Regions from separate parts of the Trichocoleus sp. AS-A1 genome, predicted to be linked through region 1. Evidence: predicted binding sites of a transcription regulator. Region 1 holds the regulator's gene; each other region holds the start of a gene.

Region 1 (4,407 bases):
CCGCCACGACGGGGATCAACTTCGATTGCCATGCGGAGCGATCGCGCAAACGCTTTGAACGTCGCTTCAATAATGTGGTGCGAATTAATTCCATCTAGTTGGCGAATGTGCAGCGTCATCTGGCTGTGATTGATCAACGCCACAAAAAATTCCCGCACCAGCTGGGTGTCATAAGTCCCGACTCGCTGAGTGGGAATCTCTAAGCCATAGCTCAGATGAGGACGTCCGGAAAAATCTAACGCTACCTGAACCAACGCTTCATCGAGAGGGGCGAGGAAATTCCCAAATCGGACAATTCCTTTGCGATCGCCCAGTGCTTGATGCAACGCCATTCCTAGGGTAATTCCCACATCTTCATTGGTATGGTGGTCATCAATTTCCAAGTCTCCCGTCGCGGCTACATCCAAATCAATCAGGCTGTGAGAGGCGATTTGATGCAGCATATGGTCTAAAAACGGAATGCCAGTTTTTGCATTGCAAGTGCCATTCCCGTCTAATTTGACGGTGACGATAACATCCGTTTCGCCCGTCTTGCGGGGAACCCTTGCCATCCGAGGAGACAAAAGCTGTTCAATGCTTGGAGAAGGTGTAAATTGGCGATCGCGTGCCTGCATCGCAGATGCTCACTCAAGAAAATAAAGTTAAGTTTATTATCCTACTTTACTGAGCATCTGGGAGACGCGAAAGCCTTTAAAATGCAAAATTAAAAATTAAAAATTAGCAGAATCTTTGCTTTTTAATTTTTAATTTTTAATGTTTGATTCTTTTTACATCCCCATAATCTCGTATCCCGCATCGACATACAGCACCTGACCTGTAATGCCACTTGCCAAATCGCTACACAAGAAAGCAGCCGCATTTCCCACTTCTTTCTGAGTTACAGTGCGTCGCAGCGGTGCCACTTCCTCAACGTGATGGATCATATCCAGAATGCCACCTACCGCCGACGATGCCAAAGTGCGGATAGGACCTGCCGAAATTGCATTCACGCGAATATTCTGTGGACCTAATTCAGATGCCAGGTAACGGACACTCATTTCCAATCCAGACTTGGCAATTCCCATTACGTTGTAGTTGGGGATCACCTTAACGCCGCCTAGATAAGTCAGCGTGACAATACTGCCGCCTTCTGTCATCAGTGGTTTTGCTGACCCGGCAAGTTGCACCAGCGAATAGGTACTAATTTCTAGAGCTTGGGTGAAGCCAGCGCGGGTAGTGTTGCTAAAATCACCTGATAAATCTTCCTTGTTCGCAAAGGCAAGACAATGGATCAGGATGTCTAGCTTACCCCACTTATCGCGGATGGCGTCAAATGTAGACTGAATTTGGGTCTCATTCTGGACATCGCAGGGTAAAAACAAGCTGGGGTTGAGGGGTTCTACCAACTCTGCCACTTTTTTTTCAAAGCGACCCCGGTCGTCTGGCAGGTAAGTCACTCCTAGATTCGCACCCGCTTGGTGCAGTTGCTGAGCAATCCCCCAGGCGATCGATCGGTTGTTGGCAATGCCGGTGACAAGGGCGTTTTTTCCGGTTAAATCTAGCATAAATGTCGATTTTGAAGGCAATATTAGAGGATATCCGATTTAGGGGAGTATTCAAGATCGCGATCGCCCGGAGCAAGGCTGTCTAGTACGGGTAAGGAGCGTGCCTCCTTACTCACCATGCATCCCACCCGATAGCGCAGATACTGTCAAGATATCAACATTTTCCGTCATAATCTTACTTGCCTTGAGCAGGGAGAGAACTAAAGAAGGTAGCCGGGGAAACTACTTTAAAATTTTGTATCAAATAGCACAAAAACCGCTTGGAAGTCAGTTTATCTGTGTCTAATGTCAGAAAACTCTCATAGTTGTTTTGCTATGGTTAAAGTTCCTCCGACAGAAAGTTGCAGAAGTCTGTAGGGCAGCATTTAGGAAAAAGGAAGTGGCAGTGACGCAAGATAGACCGCTAGCAGCTGTGTTCCGTCAACTGGGAGGTGGGGCGTTTCCACCCGTGGTGGAAACTTTTGAGCGGGGCAAGACGATCTTTTTCCCAGGAGACCCGGCTGAACGGGTATACTTTTTGCTCAAAGGTGCAGTAAAGCTGTCTCGCGTGTATGAAGCTGGGGAAGAAATTACCGTGGCGTTGCTGCGAGAAAACAGCGTTTTTGGAGTACTGTCCTTAATTACAGGGCATCGTTCGGATCGGTTTTATCACGCTGTAGCATTTACGCCAGTGGAGCTGCTTTCGGCACCGATCGATCAGGTAGAGCAATCGCTCAAGGATAATCCGGAGCTATCGATGTTGATGCTGCAAGGGCTTTCTTCGCGCATTTTGCAAACAGAAATGATGATTGAGACATTAGCTCACCGAGATATGGGATCGCGCTTGGTGAGTTTTCTATTGATTCTGTGCCGTGATTTTGGCGTTCCTACCGCCAATGGAATTACGATCGATCTGAAGCTTTCTCATCAAGCGATCGCAGAAGCAATCGGCTCCACCAGGGTAACTGTCACCCGCTTACTGGGAGATTTGCGGGAGGAAAAAATGATTTCTATCCACAAGAAAAAAATTACGGTACACAACCCAGTTACACTGAGTCAGCAGTTTACTTGAAAACAGCTAGAGGCTCTCGTCAGGTTGTAGGTTAGGTTGTTGGTTAAAACGGCATGGTAGCGCGAGCAGGTTATCCAGTTTTAACATTTAGTCGGGAGTTGAGTTAAAAGGTGTCAGGTTTTAAGCGGATAGTTTTCAACCTTGCAACCTTTAACCTTTCCGATTTCACCTTCGATCTTTAATTCCTGTTAACCCTTTCTCTAGCCTGCGATGCGATAGGCTGTAACTGGAATGACTGTAGCAGACAATGACCGACAGTGCGCTCTTCCTGATTTTGTCTATTTTAGTGTTGGGAAGCGTCATCGCAACGGTAGGCGATCGCATTGGCACGCGCGTGGGAAAAGCACGCCTGTCGTTGTTCAATCTGCGTCCCCGCAAAACAGCTGTTTTAGTAACGATTCTAACGGGACTAACGATTTCTGCCTCAACACTGACAATCATCTTTGCGACAAGCGAACAATTGCGGATTGGAGTTTTTAGACTCCAAGAAGTGCAGAAAAAACTCAAGACAGCCAGTAAGGATATTGCCAAAGCGAACGAGCAGAAACGGAAAACCGAAAGCGAACTTGCTAAAACCGCCGCCCAAAAAGAGCAAGTCGAGAAGGAACTCGCTCAAGCTCGCACCCAGCAATCTGTCGCTCAGCAGCGCTTAGATGCGATTAATCGATCTTTGGCAGCTGCGCTGGCTAAACAAGGCCAGACGGAGGCGCAACTAAATCAAACTCAAAGCGAACTGAGTCGGGTCGCCAGCAGCTTTCAGCAAACCCAAAAACAGCTGACCTCTGTCTCTGGGCAAGCGAAGACGCTACGTTCGGAAATCCAACAACTTCAAGCAGAACGCCAAGAATTGCTCCAGCAGCGAAATCAAGTCAGAGCTGAAATTACTGAATTCAAAGCGAAAGTGACTCAGCGCGACCAAAAAATTGCCCAGCAAGACCGAGCAATTAGCCAACGCGATGAGCAAATTCTCAAGCGGGATCAAGCCCTTGTGGAACTTGATGAGAAACTTGCTGCCTTTCGGAAGAGCCTGAGCGATCGCGATGAGCAAATTGCCCAGCGAGACAAAGCCTTATCTCTACTTGATAACAAAATTTCTCAACGAGATGAGGTGATTGCCCAGCGAGAAAATCGCCTTAAAGAACTCGAAAAACAACAAGCTTCCCTAGAGCAGGAAGTGGCAACCTTAGAACAGTATTACCAGTCTTATCAAACTTTGCGTCAGGGTAGTCTGGCTCTGCTGCGCGGTCAGGTTCTGGCGGCTGGCGTTTTTCGTATTGTCGAGCCAGCCGCAGCCCGACAGGTCATTGAGCAGCTATTACGGGAAGCGAATCGGACAGCGATTAAAGCGACCCAACCCGGTCTCAACAAGGTGGCGAACGAACGGGTCGTGCAAATTACAGAGGCACAGGTCGAGCAACTGATCAACCAGATTCAGGATGGTCGAAACTATGTAGTCCGAGTTTTTTCGGCTGGTAACTATGTCCAGGGAGAAAAGCAGGTACAAGTCTTTGCAGACGCCGCACCCAATCAAGTTGTATTCCGCACTGGTGAAGTCGTAGCAACGACATCTGCCGATCCTTCAAACATGACCGACCAACAAATTCGGCAGCGGATTGACCTGCTGCTTGGAGCATCCCAGTTCCGAGCCACTCGCGCGGGGATTTTAGGAGATACAGTTCAGGTTGGGGACAATCGAATTGTTAGCTTGATTCGGTTTATCGAGCAGTTGAAAAAGCACAATAAGCCGATTTCTCTGAAAGCGGTCGTGGCAGAGGACGCCTATATTGCCGGACCCATGAAATTAAATTTGGA
Region 2 (4,407 bases), on a different contig from region 1:
AAAAGGTGAAAATTGTTGCCAGCTTTGGCAATATCTCCGCATCTGGAGGAGTCTATATCGGGATGGGAGCCGAACACATTGTTTCCAACCCAGGCACAATTACCGGCAGTATCGGTGTAATTCTCCGGGGAAACAACCTGGAGCGCTTGCTAGAAAAGATTGGCGTTTCTTTCAAGGTGATCAAATCGGGTCCTTATAAAGATATTCTGGCTTTTGACCGGGAACTCACCGAGCCGGAAAAGAATATTCTCCAAGACCTGATTGACGTCAGTTATCAGCAATTTGTGCAAACGGTTGCTGAGGCTCGGAAGCTGACAACCGAAACCGTTAAAAGTTTTGCCGATGGTCGCATTTTCACAGGTCAACAAGCGTTAGAACTGGGAATTGTTGACCGGCTTGGCACTGAGGAAGATGCCCGCCGTTGGGCTGCGGAACTGGTCGGTCTCGATCCCGAAAAAACGAAGTGTTACACCCTGGAAGAACGCAAACCTTTCTGGAATCGTGTGGTATCGAGCAGAGTTCAAGGGGCATCTAGTCTATCAGCTGGGATAGACTGGTTAGAATTTGAACTTTCTACCAGTGGTCAGCCGTTGTGGCTTTACCGACCCTAGTCTGAAGTTTAGATTTTAGATTATAGATGATTTAGATGATTCTGAAATCCAAAATCTAAAATTCAAAATCTCAATTATAAAATGGAGGATGCTTGCGTGGAGTGGCGAGTTCGAGCGATTCGCGGGGCAACAACTGCCTCACAAAACACGGCTGAGGCAATTCGAGAAGTGGTAGCGGAACTACTCGATGAATTAGAAGTACACAATCAACTACATCCCGATCTAATTATTAGTGCCACGTTCTCGGTAACGCGGGATCTGGATGCGATCTTTCCCGCTGCGATCGCTCGCTCTCGTCCCCACTGGGACAATGTTCCTCTGCTAGATGTCCAGCAAATGCACGTGGAGGGAGGGCTGGAGCGTTGCATCCGCTTCTTAATTCACGTCAATTTGCCAGCTTCCCATCCACCGATTTACCATCCTTATCTGCGGGGAGCTAAAAGCCTAAGACCGGATTGGAGTTTGTCTCAGGTTAGCTTATCCTCGCAGTCAACGATTCAGTCGTTTCATCGCTGAGGTTTTTTGTCATTAGTGATTCGTCCCTCGTCATTGACGAATCACTAATGACATTTATTAGCTATTTTCTAGGTTTTTAGGTGATTTGTTGTGAAAATGGATGCCTAAAAAAACGTCATATAAAAAGCTCCAGAAATTTTTTCCTTGCCAGATTCCCAGAGTTTGATAACAGCCTTTTTCATCTAAGAGGGGCTTGGTGGCGTAATAAGCATTCTGGTAGTGATACCAGGGAATGGAAGGCCACAAATGATGAATGAGGTGGTAATTTTGCCCCATGATCAGCAAATTGAGGATGGGGTTGGGGTAGACTCTGGCATTTTTCCAGCGATCGCGTTCTTGATGAGGGCGATGCGGCAAATAATCAAAAAACAATCCCAGCGCCAATCCTACCAGGGCAGAAGGGATAAACCAAAAATTGAGAATGTAGCCTAAGAAGTGGTACTGAATTGAAATATAGAAAATCGTCCCGACAAACAAACGGCTTAAGAACCATTCCAAAAGTTCGTATTTTCGCCACAGCTGACGTTTAAAGAAAAATACTTCGTGGTATAAAAATCGCACCGGAATTAACCACAGGGGTCCGCCAGTAGAAACGTAATGATCTGGATCGTTTTCCGGGTCATTGACATGGGCATGATGCTGCAAATGAACCCTAGTAAATACTGGGAAGGCAAAGACTAACATCAGCGCACTGCCATGTCCCAGGATGGCATTGATGACTCGGTTACGATGGGCAGAATTATGACAAGCATCGTGAATCACCGTTCCACAAATGTGCAAGGCGATCGTGTTTGTGACAAAGCAACACCAGTGAGGCCACTCCCAGAGCCAATAACCAAAGTTTGATAGCACAACCATCGCTACGGCGGCTAGAAACATGAGTAGCGTTGGGCTTAGGGACGCAGGCGGTTCCAGGAAATGTCTGGGAACTGTCAGCGGCTTTTGTGCCTCCAACAACATTGTTTTCTCCTTTTTAATGATTTAAGGGTTCTGCGGGAACTTTGCTTCGGTTTTCCCGTCACTATGGCATCTAGGGGGGTATGTTGTGCAACATTGGATACACGAGAAACTGTACCCACTGATTGACAATTTTCAAAAAATACGAGCTATTTTCCTGACTTCTTACCCTTATTCCTACTAGGGAAGCGGGGGATTCTAGTCGTGCTTTCGTAGTATACGCTACGGAGACCAATTTATAAAGATTTATGAAATTAGCTCATTTAATTCAAATGATGCTAACGATAGCCAAAAAATATACAGGAGGATTGTTGATATGTCACCATATCTGTCTAGGTTCGCGTCTGAGACAAAGTCCTTAGTTGTCAAAAGTGTGGCTTTATCTGCTGGTGTAGCAATGCTACTGAATAGCGGTATCGCCTTTGCAGGTTCTGTTCAGCAAGCGCAACTGCCGGGTGTAGAAGATGAGAATACTCAGACCTCGGACGGGGATGTTGTGGTAGACACCGATGGGAGTCCAGATAGCACCACTAGCTCAGGAACGGAATCAGAGAATAGTACAACTGCTAACAAGCCACGGTTTACCTGCCAGCTAACGAACAGTCAGTATATGGTGATGTATCACCCGAAAAGTCAACCCGATCAAGCTTATGCTTGGGCAACTCCCAGTCCTTTAGGCGGTGGTTGGACTGCGGAGAGACGCTGTAACGAAATTAGTCGCAGATTAGAATCTTATCGACCCGATGGTCTTCAGGAAATGCGGGCATCGGTGGAAAATAACTACAACGTTGTTTGCATCACGACTCAGAAAAATCCAGACTGTCGGATTGTCCTGACTGTACCTCCCGGTGAAAATCCGCAGTTAATCCGCGATCGCGTTTTCCAAAATATCAGCACTGCTGACAGCGGACAGGTGACAGAGGGCGTCAATACCTTTGTTGGGGGTCGGGATGCTCAGATGCTCAACGATCTCTTAAACTTGGGCTTATCTTCCCTTGGCGGGACCACGAATCGCTCCAGCCGTAAGTCACAAAGCGTTAACCTGCGACCTTTCTTAGATCGAGCTGATGGTGGCACCGGCACCCAGTTGAAAGGCGGAGTGCCTATGCGCTCGAATCGAGCCAATCCTCGACTGAATCCAGGCAACTTCCGTTAAAAATTGTTGATAGGCGAGCGGGGACTCAAACCCGCGATCGCATAATCAGCACAATCAATAGAATAGAGAAGATACAAAATTGTTTGGCTTCCCAATATTGCGCCGTCTGGAAGCCAGACAATTTTATTTATTTATAGATGGCGATCGCTCTTATGAGCTAAAACAAATAAAAGCATTCCTAACACGTTGAATCTGTCAATGTTACTTTAGGGATATTGACACCAGGGTAAGTGCATAACTATGTCAGCCGTTAGAAATATAAGGCTGTTACTGGTAGTGTTTTCACTAACAGCGATCGCTAACTCGCTTCAACCAGTACAAGCACAGCCGATTACCCCAGCGGCTGACGGCACCGGCACAATTGTTACTCCAGAGGGGAACCGTTTTAACATTAGCGGCGGCACGCTTTCAAAGGATAAAGCAAATCTTTTTCATAGCTTTGAGCAGCTAGAGTTAAATTCTGGGGAAATTGCAAACTTTCTTTCTAACCCTAATATTCAAAATATCTTAGGGCGCGTTACAGGTGGGAATGCTTCTTATATCAATGGATTAATCCAAGTCACAGGGGGAAACTCCAACCTGTTCTTGATGAATCCATCAGGCATTATTTTTGGTTCTCATGCCAGCCTAAACGTTCCTGCTTCATTTACCGCCACCACTGCCACAGGTATTGCTTTTGGCAGCAATTGGTTTAATGCAATGGGGGCGAATGACTACGCTACATTGGTCGGAACGCCCAACCAGTTTATTTTTAACACTCCTCAACCTGGAAGCATTATCAATGCGGGGAATTTGGCAGTATCGGAGAATTTAACCCTGTTAGGTGGCACGGCAGTTACTACGGGGCAGATGAGGGCGACTGGGGGGCAAATTGCTGTAGTCGGTGTACCGGGTGAGAAATTAGTGCGGCTGAGTCTACCTGGCAGTCCGCTAAGTTTAGAAGTTCAACCGCTACCTACCTCAAATACAGCCACGCTACCCTTTACTCCTTTATCCCTCCCTTCGCTGCTAACGGGCGGAAATCTCGCGAATGCCACAGGATTAACCGTCAATAGCGATGGCACGGTACGATTGACGGCTTCTAGTGCTGAAATTGGCACACAACCAGGTACTGCCATTGCTTCTGGCACCTTGAATGTATCGGGTCAAACCGGCGGCACCGTCTAT
Region 3 (4,407 bases), on a different contig from region 1:
TACCTGTGGGTTCCGTGTCCGGTAGGAATGACCTCAACAGATTTTGCCCTCTCTGTCTTGCAGCAGACGGGCGTGGTCGTGACTCCCGGAAATGCCTTTGGAGCTGCTGGTGAGGGATATGTGCGGGTGAGTTTGATTGCTGAATGCGATCGCTTAGCTGAAGCTTTGCGGCGTTTCAAAGAAGCCAATATCCGCTATTCATCCGAAAATGAGGGCGCGTTTATCAAGCAGGGATAAAACATCGAAGCTTGAATTTTTGGGTTTAATCTCCAATTTGGAAACTCGGCTATTTCAAAAATAACTAGCGTTATCCTTTAGATGAATTTGCTTGTATAAGTGCAAACTTTAATTAGGGATAAAATTTGTCTGATTTTCTACCGTTCCCAACCCCTCCCTGCCATTTTCTGAGGCTCCGGCACCCCTCCCTGCCTGCGGGGAGGGGTGCAATGTGTTAAAGGGAATTACAAATCATCTACCGTATCGTATCCAGTAGATGATTTTTGTTTGCGCCGCCCTTATTTCAAAGTAAAAGCTTTAGTTTCTGTTACCCTACCACCACCCACCTTGTCATAAATCGTTAGCTGAATTTGGTAAGTTCCCGGTTGAATTTTAGGAGTTGTATTAACAGTGCCATTGGGAGAGGCTGCTACATCATCTTTTAAAGCTGTATGTCCTTTTTCTCCAATTAAGCTCTTTTTCACCAAAATAACTTCGCCCTTGGCATTTTTAACTTCCATATCCATATCTAGCCAGTTTTTCCCATCCTGACCTTTCTTAAATTTGCCAACATTGAGCAAGACTAGCTGAACATCTTCTCCCCTTTTATAAACTCCATCATTAACCGGCACAACTTTTTTATCGGGAGTTTTTCTGACCAAAAAAGATTTTTCAAACTTCAGTTGAGAAGAAGTCGGTTTAGAGGTAGTTGCAGTCTGGGATGTAGGAGATTTTGGGGAAGGAGAAGCCTGAGAAGTAGTAGAGTTTTCGCCTCCACCACAACCACTGACCAGCGCCATTGAAAACACTACAAGACCTGTTAACAATAGGTTATTGAATGTTTTTTTCATTATGTTCTACCTCCTTTTATTTTTTTACCTGGTTAATTGATCAACCATGGAGTTGAGACAATTAGCAAGGTTGAGCTAGCTACAACCATAAATTATCATAATTTATTCAAATTTATCTTTTGGGCGCAGTTGCTTTAGTCAACTGGCGACGCGAACAATTTGCTTTCAGACGCCACGATGGAAATTCTTTATTGAATGCACTCTGGTGTAACCCTACCTTGTGAACCCAGAGGGAGAGGGGCTAGGGGTGAGGTTCTATCTGAGGGTATTTATCTATATATCGTTCGCTGCACTTGAAACGGTTCATTTTACTGCAAATTAAGCTAAACGTAGACCTATAGGCAAAAGGCGGTCTGTGCAAGTCACAGACCGCCTTCTATTGTCAATCAATCTAAACGATTGCTACTTAAAAGCGTTTAATTGCCGCCAGACTGAACCGCAGCGCGGGTTACGGGATTTGAATTGTCTTCGTTTATCATTTCAGGAGTCCGCTCCCAGTTGCCATCTTCACCTTGACGGTATTCGCTGTTGATGGTGTTCCACGCAACCTTGCGGGCAGCTTCTTCGTCCATCCCGTCTTCATGAGCACTCTTAAATGCAGCCTGGAAAATCTGCTGAGCAGCCTCAGGCAGTTCTTGGACTTCTGAAGGTAAGTTATTAACTTGTTGATCTGGTTGTTCGGTCATAAACTACTCCTATTATTTTTGCTTGAGATCAATATTAGAAAGCCAGAGGTACAAATTCCTCGTCCTAGGATGTAGTTATGGCTCCTCGATATACCTATCTGAGGCATTATCTTATGTAAAGTCATTCTGTATCTTGTTACACAACTTCTCCCTACAAATCATCTACTGGCGAATACAGTGGTTCAGATCCCCGGCTTCTTTCTCGAAGTTGGGGATCTCTCCTTCACGAATCATGTAGGATTGCTACGCCTAAATAATTCGCGAACTCCTGTAGAGACGCGATTAATCGCGTCTCTACAGGCACTTCAATTCTCGAATCCCACCTGAAAATGGGGATCTGGGGGATTACACGTGAGATCCGACAAAAGTGAACTGGTATCGTTTACCGATTAAGGGAAACCACAAGTTCCAGCCGATACAGTGGTTCCAGACCAATTGTTAAGATCGCTGACAGAGATATTATTTGTAGACAGCGTTCCCGTTTCTATCTGGATCGCTCCTCCAAAACTGTCATTTAAGAAAAAGTTTCCAATCGTATTATTGCGGGGTTGGAGACAAATTGTATCGCCAGAACCGCTGGTTATTGCTTCGAAATCGCCGATTGCGCTGCCTGTTATGGTGTTAAGCCGGACTCCGGCAAAGATTTTAGCAGTATCGTAGCTGTTGAGGGAAAGCCCGGTAAAAGCATTATCTATAATTTGATTTGATTCACTGAGGAATTGAAGTTGGGCGTTTCCATTGATGCTGGTAAAAATTCCGTAAAATCCATTTTTAGAAATTTGCTGATTGTTAGAAATATTGACTGTTCCTATCGCTGCATCGGAAAGTGCGATATTCACTCCATTATCTTGATTTTCAGCAATGGTGCTATTGGTAATGTTGAAGGTTCCAGAGGTGTTATTTGAGAGAAGTATCCCAATCCCATAAAACCCGTTTTTAGAAATTTGAGTATTAGTGATATTAAACGTTCCAGTCGCGCTATCGTTTAGCTTGATAGAAATTCCATCAAATTGATTGCCTGAGATTGTGCTGTTGGCAATCTCAAATGTCCCCAAAGTATTGGATTCAAGTTCAATATTAATGCCACTAAATTGATTTGCGGTTATTTGGTTATTAGTCAGAGTAAAGGTTCCGGAAGCACTCTCGAACAGTTTTACCTCGACTCCGTCGGCGATGCTCCCGAAGCTGTTACTGCCAGTAATCGTATTCTCTGAGATATTAAAGGTTCCAGTTGCAGTATTGCGAAGTTCAAGATTGATGCCGTCCCCTTCGTTAGCTAAAGCACCATTGTTGGCGATCGTGTTTTTGACAAGAATTAGGTTAACTTGCCCCTGATTATTGCTGAGGGAAAAGCCTTCCAAAGCAGAATTTGCGATCGCGTTGTCTTGAATTAGTATCTGCCCAGTCACGTTCTCAAGTAAGATGCCCTCACTGGCAGAATTCGCGATCGCATTGTCTCGAATAATTGCATTGCTGATGTTGCTTCCAGCGATGCCAGAACCAGTGGTTGCGCTAATGGCGAAACCCGAAAGCGTTGTCATATTCCCCATCGTGACTGTTCCTGTCACGTCTGGCAGTACCCCTGCATTAGATAAGGGTAATTGTAGATTGCCGAGTTCCACGGTATCTATACGCTGCACAGGGCCAGTTGAAAGCACCTGCACTTGGTCGGGAATCTTGAAAGCAGGAACCCCAAGATTTGTCCCTGGTTGCACGTAGACAATATCATTGGATTGAGCCACAGCCAAAGCTTCCGCAACCGTTGCAGTCGGATTCTCGAACGTGCCGTTCCCGGTTCCAATTCCCAAATTGACGTGCCGAAATCTCCACGGTTGACCCGTCGCGGGATTCGTAACAAATACCGTATCCTGCACGCTGAAAGACTCAGATTCGGATTGTTCATCGACTACGATATTCGCGTTTCGGGTCACAGATTCCCCCAGACGCGCCAGAACTCGATCTTCTTTTCTTATCTCTCTGGGACGAGTGCCGGGAAAATTCGCCCCGACATTCAGCACCAAATTCGTACCAAAAGTGGCATCATTTGAGAGCAAGAGTCCCAGCCTAAAAGTGTCAGTAGGACGCGCTTCCAACCGAGTGCGCCAGCCTAAAATCTCCGAACTGCCTGGGGCATCATAATAATACAGTCCGGCATAACCTCGGAGGTCGCCGGTTTGACCTAGCTGGGCGATTTTCACGCCAGCTTCAACATCAAATCCTGCCATCGCTGCTTCAAAATTGCGATCGCGTTGAAGTTGTTGATTTCTAGTTTGACCCAAGAAATTACCCTGAAAGAAAGGGTCTGAAAACGATAAACCTGTAGAAAAAACCCTCTCTTGGGTCAGTTGGCGGGTATCTCCAACCGGAATGTAAGCATTCGCGCGAACATCCCAGTTTTCTCCTAAACTTTCAAATCCAGCACCCACTTGATTAAAGTTGCTATTACCCGTGTCGCGGGTATCGAAGGCGACATAGCCGCCCAAAATTCGGTTATCTTTAGCACTATAAAAGCGATGTCCTAAAACAATATTGCTGCTTGTATGAGAGTCTTCTGTTGATAACAGCAGCCGACCTTCTAAGAAAGTGAGGTTGCTAGAATTTTGCCATAAAGGAACAAAGCCTTCAATGCTACCAAAAGAACTTTCGTACCCCAC
Region 4 (4,407 bases), on a different contig from region 1:
GTTGCCTTTGGAGCGTTCGATAATATCTTTGGCTGGGACTTTAAACCATTTTGCTTGGGAGACAATTTGGCACATCTCTTCTTTGTTTTCTGCCTTGTCGCACCACTGCTGGGCTTCTTGGATTGCCATTAGCAGCGCTTTGGCAGAATTGGGATTTTTATCTACCCAATCAGCCCGCATCGCAAAAGCTTTTTCGGGATGGTCTTTCCACAGTTCTCCCGTTACCAAGGCGGTGTAACCCTGCCCTTGGTTCACCAGCTGGGCGTTCCACGGTTCGCCTACACAGAAGGCTTCCATGTTGCCCGTTTTCATATTCGCCACCATCTGAGGCGGTGGTACGGGGACTGTAGAAATATCCTTGTTTGGATCGATGCCGCCTGCGGCTAACCAGTAGCGCATCCAGAGGTCGTGGGTGCCACCAGGATAGGTAATAGCTGCCTTGAAGTCATTTTTGCCCCCAGCTTTGGTAAAGGCTTCTTTAAGTCCTTTGCTGTCTAAGCCGACTTTGGATTCTTTGTAAGTATTGGCAACAGAAATTGCTTGACCATTGGTATTTAACCGCGCCAGGATGTACATCGGCACTGGCTGCTTGTTCTTGGTTTGTCCCAAGCTCATAAAGTAAGGCATGGGGGATAAAATATGCGCCCCATCAATGCCACCGGCGTTACCGGCTGTGCCTAGCTCCAAGTTATCGCGGGTGACGGGCCAGGAAGCTTGCTTGACAACCTCAACCTCTGTCATGCCGTATTTGGCAAACAACCCTTTTTCCTGGGCTACAACTAGGGGCGCGGAATCCGTTAGAGCAATAAATCCTAGCTTGGCGGTGGTTGTTTCTACTTTCGGCGCGTTGGCTGCCGTGCTGGTGGCAACGGGGGAGGATTTTGAAGCGGACTTGGCGCTATCGGTCGGGCCGGAACTACAGCCATGAGCTAGCAAGCTTCCGGCTGTGGCTGCGCCTGCTGTAATGATAAATTGCCGTCTAGAAACTCTGCTCATATTTCTCTTGGAAGTGGTAACTCGGTGGTACGTAGTCGGGAATTAGTGGTAGGGAGTCGCTAAAAGCTTCTTTGCAACTCCTAGAAGCGAGGAGTCGCCCCAAACTGTTCGATCAATAAATTCCGCAATACAGGTTTGAGGTCTTCGCAGGGAATGCTTTTCTGGACGCAGGTACCCAAATGGGCTTCTTTACCAACTGTGCCTCCCATGTAAAGATCGACACCTTCTAAGGTTTTGCCGTTTTTGCGAACTTTTGTCCCCATCAAACCGATGTCGGCTACTTGAGGCTGACCGCAGGAGTTGGGGCAACCAGTCCAGTGAATCCGCACGGGTTTGGTTAGAGATAATTCTGCTCCCAGTTCTTCAATCGTTGCCAGGGCACGGTTTTTAGTTTCAATTAAGGCAAAGTTGCAGAACTGCGATCCGGTGCAGGAGACTAGCGATCGCGCTAAAGGATCGGGATTGATCGAGAATCGTTCTAGCAGGGGTTCGGCTAAGCAGGCGTCTAAGCGCGAGTCGGGAATATTCGGGATGATGACATTTTGCTCAACGGTGAACCGCATTTCGCCGTTGCCGTAAACTTCAGCCATCCGAGCCAGGTCAAACATATCCTGGGCATAGAGACGCCCCACGGGAACGTGTAAGCCGACGTAGTTTAAGCCGGGTTGCTTTTGGGGGTACACGCCGATGTGGTCGCGCTTTTCCCAGTCAATTTCGTCCTTTTCGGCGGCTGGTTGGAGGGGCTTCTCCAGATATTCTTCTACCAAGGCTCGGAATTGTCCTAACCCCAATTCATCGATCAGCCACATCAGCCGTGCTTTGTGCCGATTCGATCGGGGACCGCGATCGCGAAAAACTTCTAAAACGGCTCGGCATACCTCTACAACATCGTCAGGATGCACCCAAGCATTGAGGGGAATGGCAGCATCACACCGCTTGGCAGAGAACAAACCACCGACGAGGACATTAAACCCAAAGATGCCCTCTTTGTAGGCGGGGACGAAGGCAAGGTCGTTGATTTCGGCGTGAACCGAGTTGTCGCGGCAACCCGCGATCGCAATATTGAATTTCCGGGGCAGATTGCTGAAAGCTTTGTTGCCTTCCCCATGATTCGTAATCATGTCCTGGACTTGCTGCACCAGACTTCGCGTATCAAACAATTCATCCGCATCAATCCCCGCAACTGGCGAACCTGTGATGTTGCGGACGTTATCCATTCCCGACTGAATGCTGGTCATCCCGACTCGCTCTAACCGTCGGAAAATTTCTGGCACATCCTCGATTCGGACTCCCCGCAGTTGGATATTTTGCCGGGTGGTGATATCGCCGCTGCCATCTTCGCCGTAACGCTGCACAATCTCGGCGAGCATTCGCATTTGATCGCTGGTGAGGAGACCGCTGGGCATCCGCATCCGCATCATAAATTTTCCGGGCGTAACGGGTCTGAAGAAAATCCCTACCCACTTGAGTCGGTGGTCGCGGTCTGTTTCGTCCATCGCCTCCCAGCCAACCTGGGCAAAATGTTCAATTTCTGCCTTTACCGCCAGACCATCTTTCTCTGCTTTGAATTTTTCAAATTTATTAAGACTTGCTGTGGGCGTGGCTGTGCTTGTCATGGGTGTGTCCTCATTACGTGGCGCTCGAATGCCCGCAAACGGATAATCTTGTGTTTGTCAATTGCTCGTTGATGATAAGTTATGCAAACTCAACTGTGAAATTCGTATAAGAAATTACAAAATGTTAATACGAATGAAGTTTTTGCATCGATCGGATGCCATTTAGTCATGACATCCCCCTTAAGGAGGATTAATGATTTACATAAGAAATTCTTGTGGCGAGGGGTTTTGGGGAAGCGATCGCTTCCCCAAAACCCCTATCAATGCAATCATTGAGTTTCCCTCAACTCACGCCCATCAAATAACAAAACTCACACAAGTGTGATTTAGCTGCCCTTGAACGTGGAGTTAAGCAATTTTGTGAGAATTTACAATCGTTAAAACCGGATTACAAGGAAATATTCAAACCGTTAGTAGGGAACGCTCTTTTGTACGATAGGCATAGAACGGGTACGAAACTCGGCAAATTACTAAATGATCATCCCGACTTCTGTGCTGGCAGATTTGCTGCAAGTCCTGCCCCAGCTGCGACCTCAAATGTATTTCAAGTCTTCCTTAATCGCCTTATCTCATGCGATGGAAGACCAGGTTCTGGCATCTTTAGACCAGCATCTGGTGATTGCCAGTTTCCAGCGAGAGCGCTTCTATCGTCAGGAAGCTCACCGTTATCGACGGATTGCAGAACGGACAGAGCAGTTATATGTGCTGGCAGCCCCAGAAACCGACTTTAGCAACAGTTCGGAAGCTTACGAAACTGTTGCTTTTGAGCCGACCGATGGTTTAAGTCAAGAGTGGCACTTAGTGGTGATCGGGCAGAATTATGCTACCTGCTTGGTTTGTCGAGAACGAAACCTAACAGAGGATGGGCGATCGCGTCAGGGTGTAAGAGGAAAGACCGCAGCTAGAAAAGGAATCGCACCCGCGTTTTCCCCTAGCCGCCGCACTTCTGACCTTCCTCGAACCACCTCCCGATTGCGGATGTCATCGTTTGAAGGGATAGACCCCGCCCGCCGGTTTGAGGGAATCTGGACGTTCGATCGGCAAGTCAGTTGCATCGTTGCTGAATTATTACTCAATCGGATTTCGCAGTACCGTCCGGAATTGGCTCAAAAGCTCGCTCAAGCACGAAATATTTACGGCATTCCTTCGAGGGGAGAGTTTTTAGAAACTTCCTTTGGAAAAACCGATCGGGAAGTAGCGAATCGGCAGAATTTTTTAGTTCAAAACTCCGTACAGCCACAGGCGGCAAAGGAACCCTCTGCCCAAACTCCAGAGTCTCTAACCGACAATCCCGACCCCTTTGTTCAGTGCCTAGTCACTTACTTGCAAGCGGGGCAGTACAAGCTGCTCAAAGCTTATCGCTCAATTTCCGCCCAAGAACGCAAAGAACGCCTAGTCAACTCGATTACGGCTGCCATCCGGCGGGGTAGCCATACGGGACAGCCGTTACACCCGGATGAAATTCTATCCATTGCCGTACAGGAATTAGGACAGGCATTGTTCGCTTGCCGGTGTCTGATTTATCGTGCCGGGGAAATCGATACTTCTGCCACGATTAACCATGAATTTTTGAAAGTGACCGATAACGGGAATTCTCGACTTGCCTCTGCACTCGGTCAGGATTGGCCTTTACAGGAAAATCCTCTATTTCAGGAAGTTGTGCAGAACCGAGAGCGAGTTTATGTTGCCGATACTCATATCGACCCTCGCATTGTAGAAGTGTCGGCAGGAATATCGGTAGGAGTGTCGGAACTTCCTTCCAATCGCCCACTTCAAACTCTGGCGAGCCGCTTTG

Evidence for each region. The regulator NtcA, encoded in region 1, controls nitrogen genes in cyanobacteria. The targets are predictions, from matches to a motif close to TTTGTANNNNNNNNTACAAA.
Region 2: crtR (beta-carotene hydroxylase) is a predicted target of NtcA. The motif match lies at 2,294-2,313, and genes of this name have one in related genera.
Region 3: NC994_RS17205 (ChaB family protein) is a predicted target of NtcA. The motif match lies at 1,879-1,898, and genes of this name have one in related genera.
Region 4: NC994_RS09830 (ferredoxin--nitrite reductase) is a predicted target of NtcA. The motif match lies at 2,714-2,733, and genes of this name have one in related genera.

Annotation. Positions count from the first base shown of each region.
Region 1 is NZ_JAMPKG010000029.1:70,126-74,532, reverse strand. It holds gene hisB (imidazoleglycerol-phosphate dehydratase HisB) at 1-614, opposite strand, end outside; gene fabI (enoyl-ACP reductase FabI) at 768-1,544, opposite strand; gene ntcA (global nitrogen regulator NtcA) at 1,924-2,595, shown strand; gene NC994_RS20440 (DUF3084 domain-containing protein) at 2,843-4,407, shown strand, end outside.
Region 2 is NZ_JAMPKG010000002.1:55,802-60,208, forward strand. It holds gene sppA (signal peptide peptidase SppA) at 1-611, shown strand, start outside; gene aroH (chorismate mutase) at 693-1,127, shown strand; gene crtR (beta-carotene hydroxylase) at 1,185-2,087, opposite strand; gene NC994_RS01990 (COP23 domain-containing protein) at 2,401-3,240, shown strand; gene NC994_RS01995 (CHAT domain-containing protein) at 3,481-4,407, shown strand, end outside.
Region 3 is NZ_JAMPKG010000021.1:103,165-107,571, forward strand. It holds gene NC994_RS17195 (aspartate aminotransferase) at 1-237, shown strand, start outside; gene NC994_RS17200 (hypothetical protein) at 516-1,067, opposite strand; gene NC994_RS17205 (ChaB family protein) at 1,484-1,753, opposite strand; gene NC994_RS17210 (right-handed parallel beta-helix repeat-containing protein) at 2,143-4,407, opposite strand, start outside.
Region 4 is NZ_JAMPKG010000010.1:76,139-80,545, reverse strand. It holds gene NC994_RS09835 (CmpA/NrtA family ABC transporter substrate-binding protein) at 1-996, opposite strand, end outside; gene NC994_RS09830 (ferredoxin--nitrite reductase) at 1,077-2,612, opposite strand; gene NC994_RS09825 (DICT sensory domain-containing protein) at 3,087-4,407, shown strand, end outside.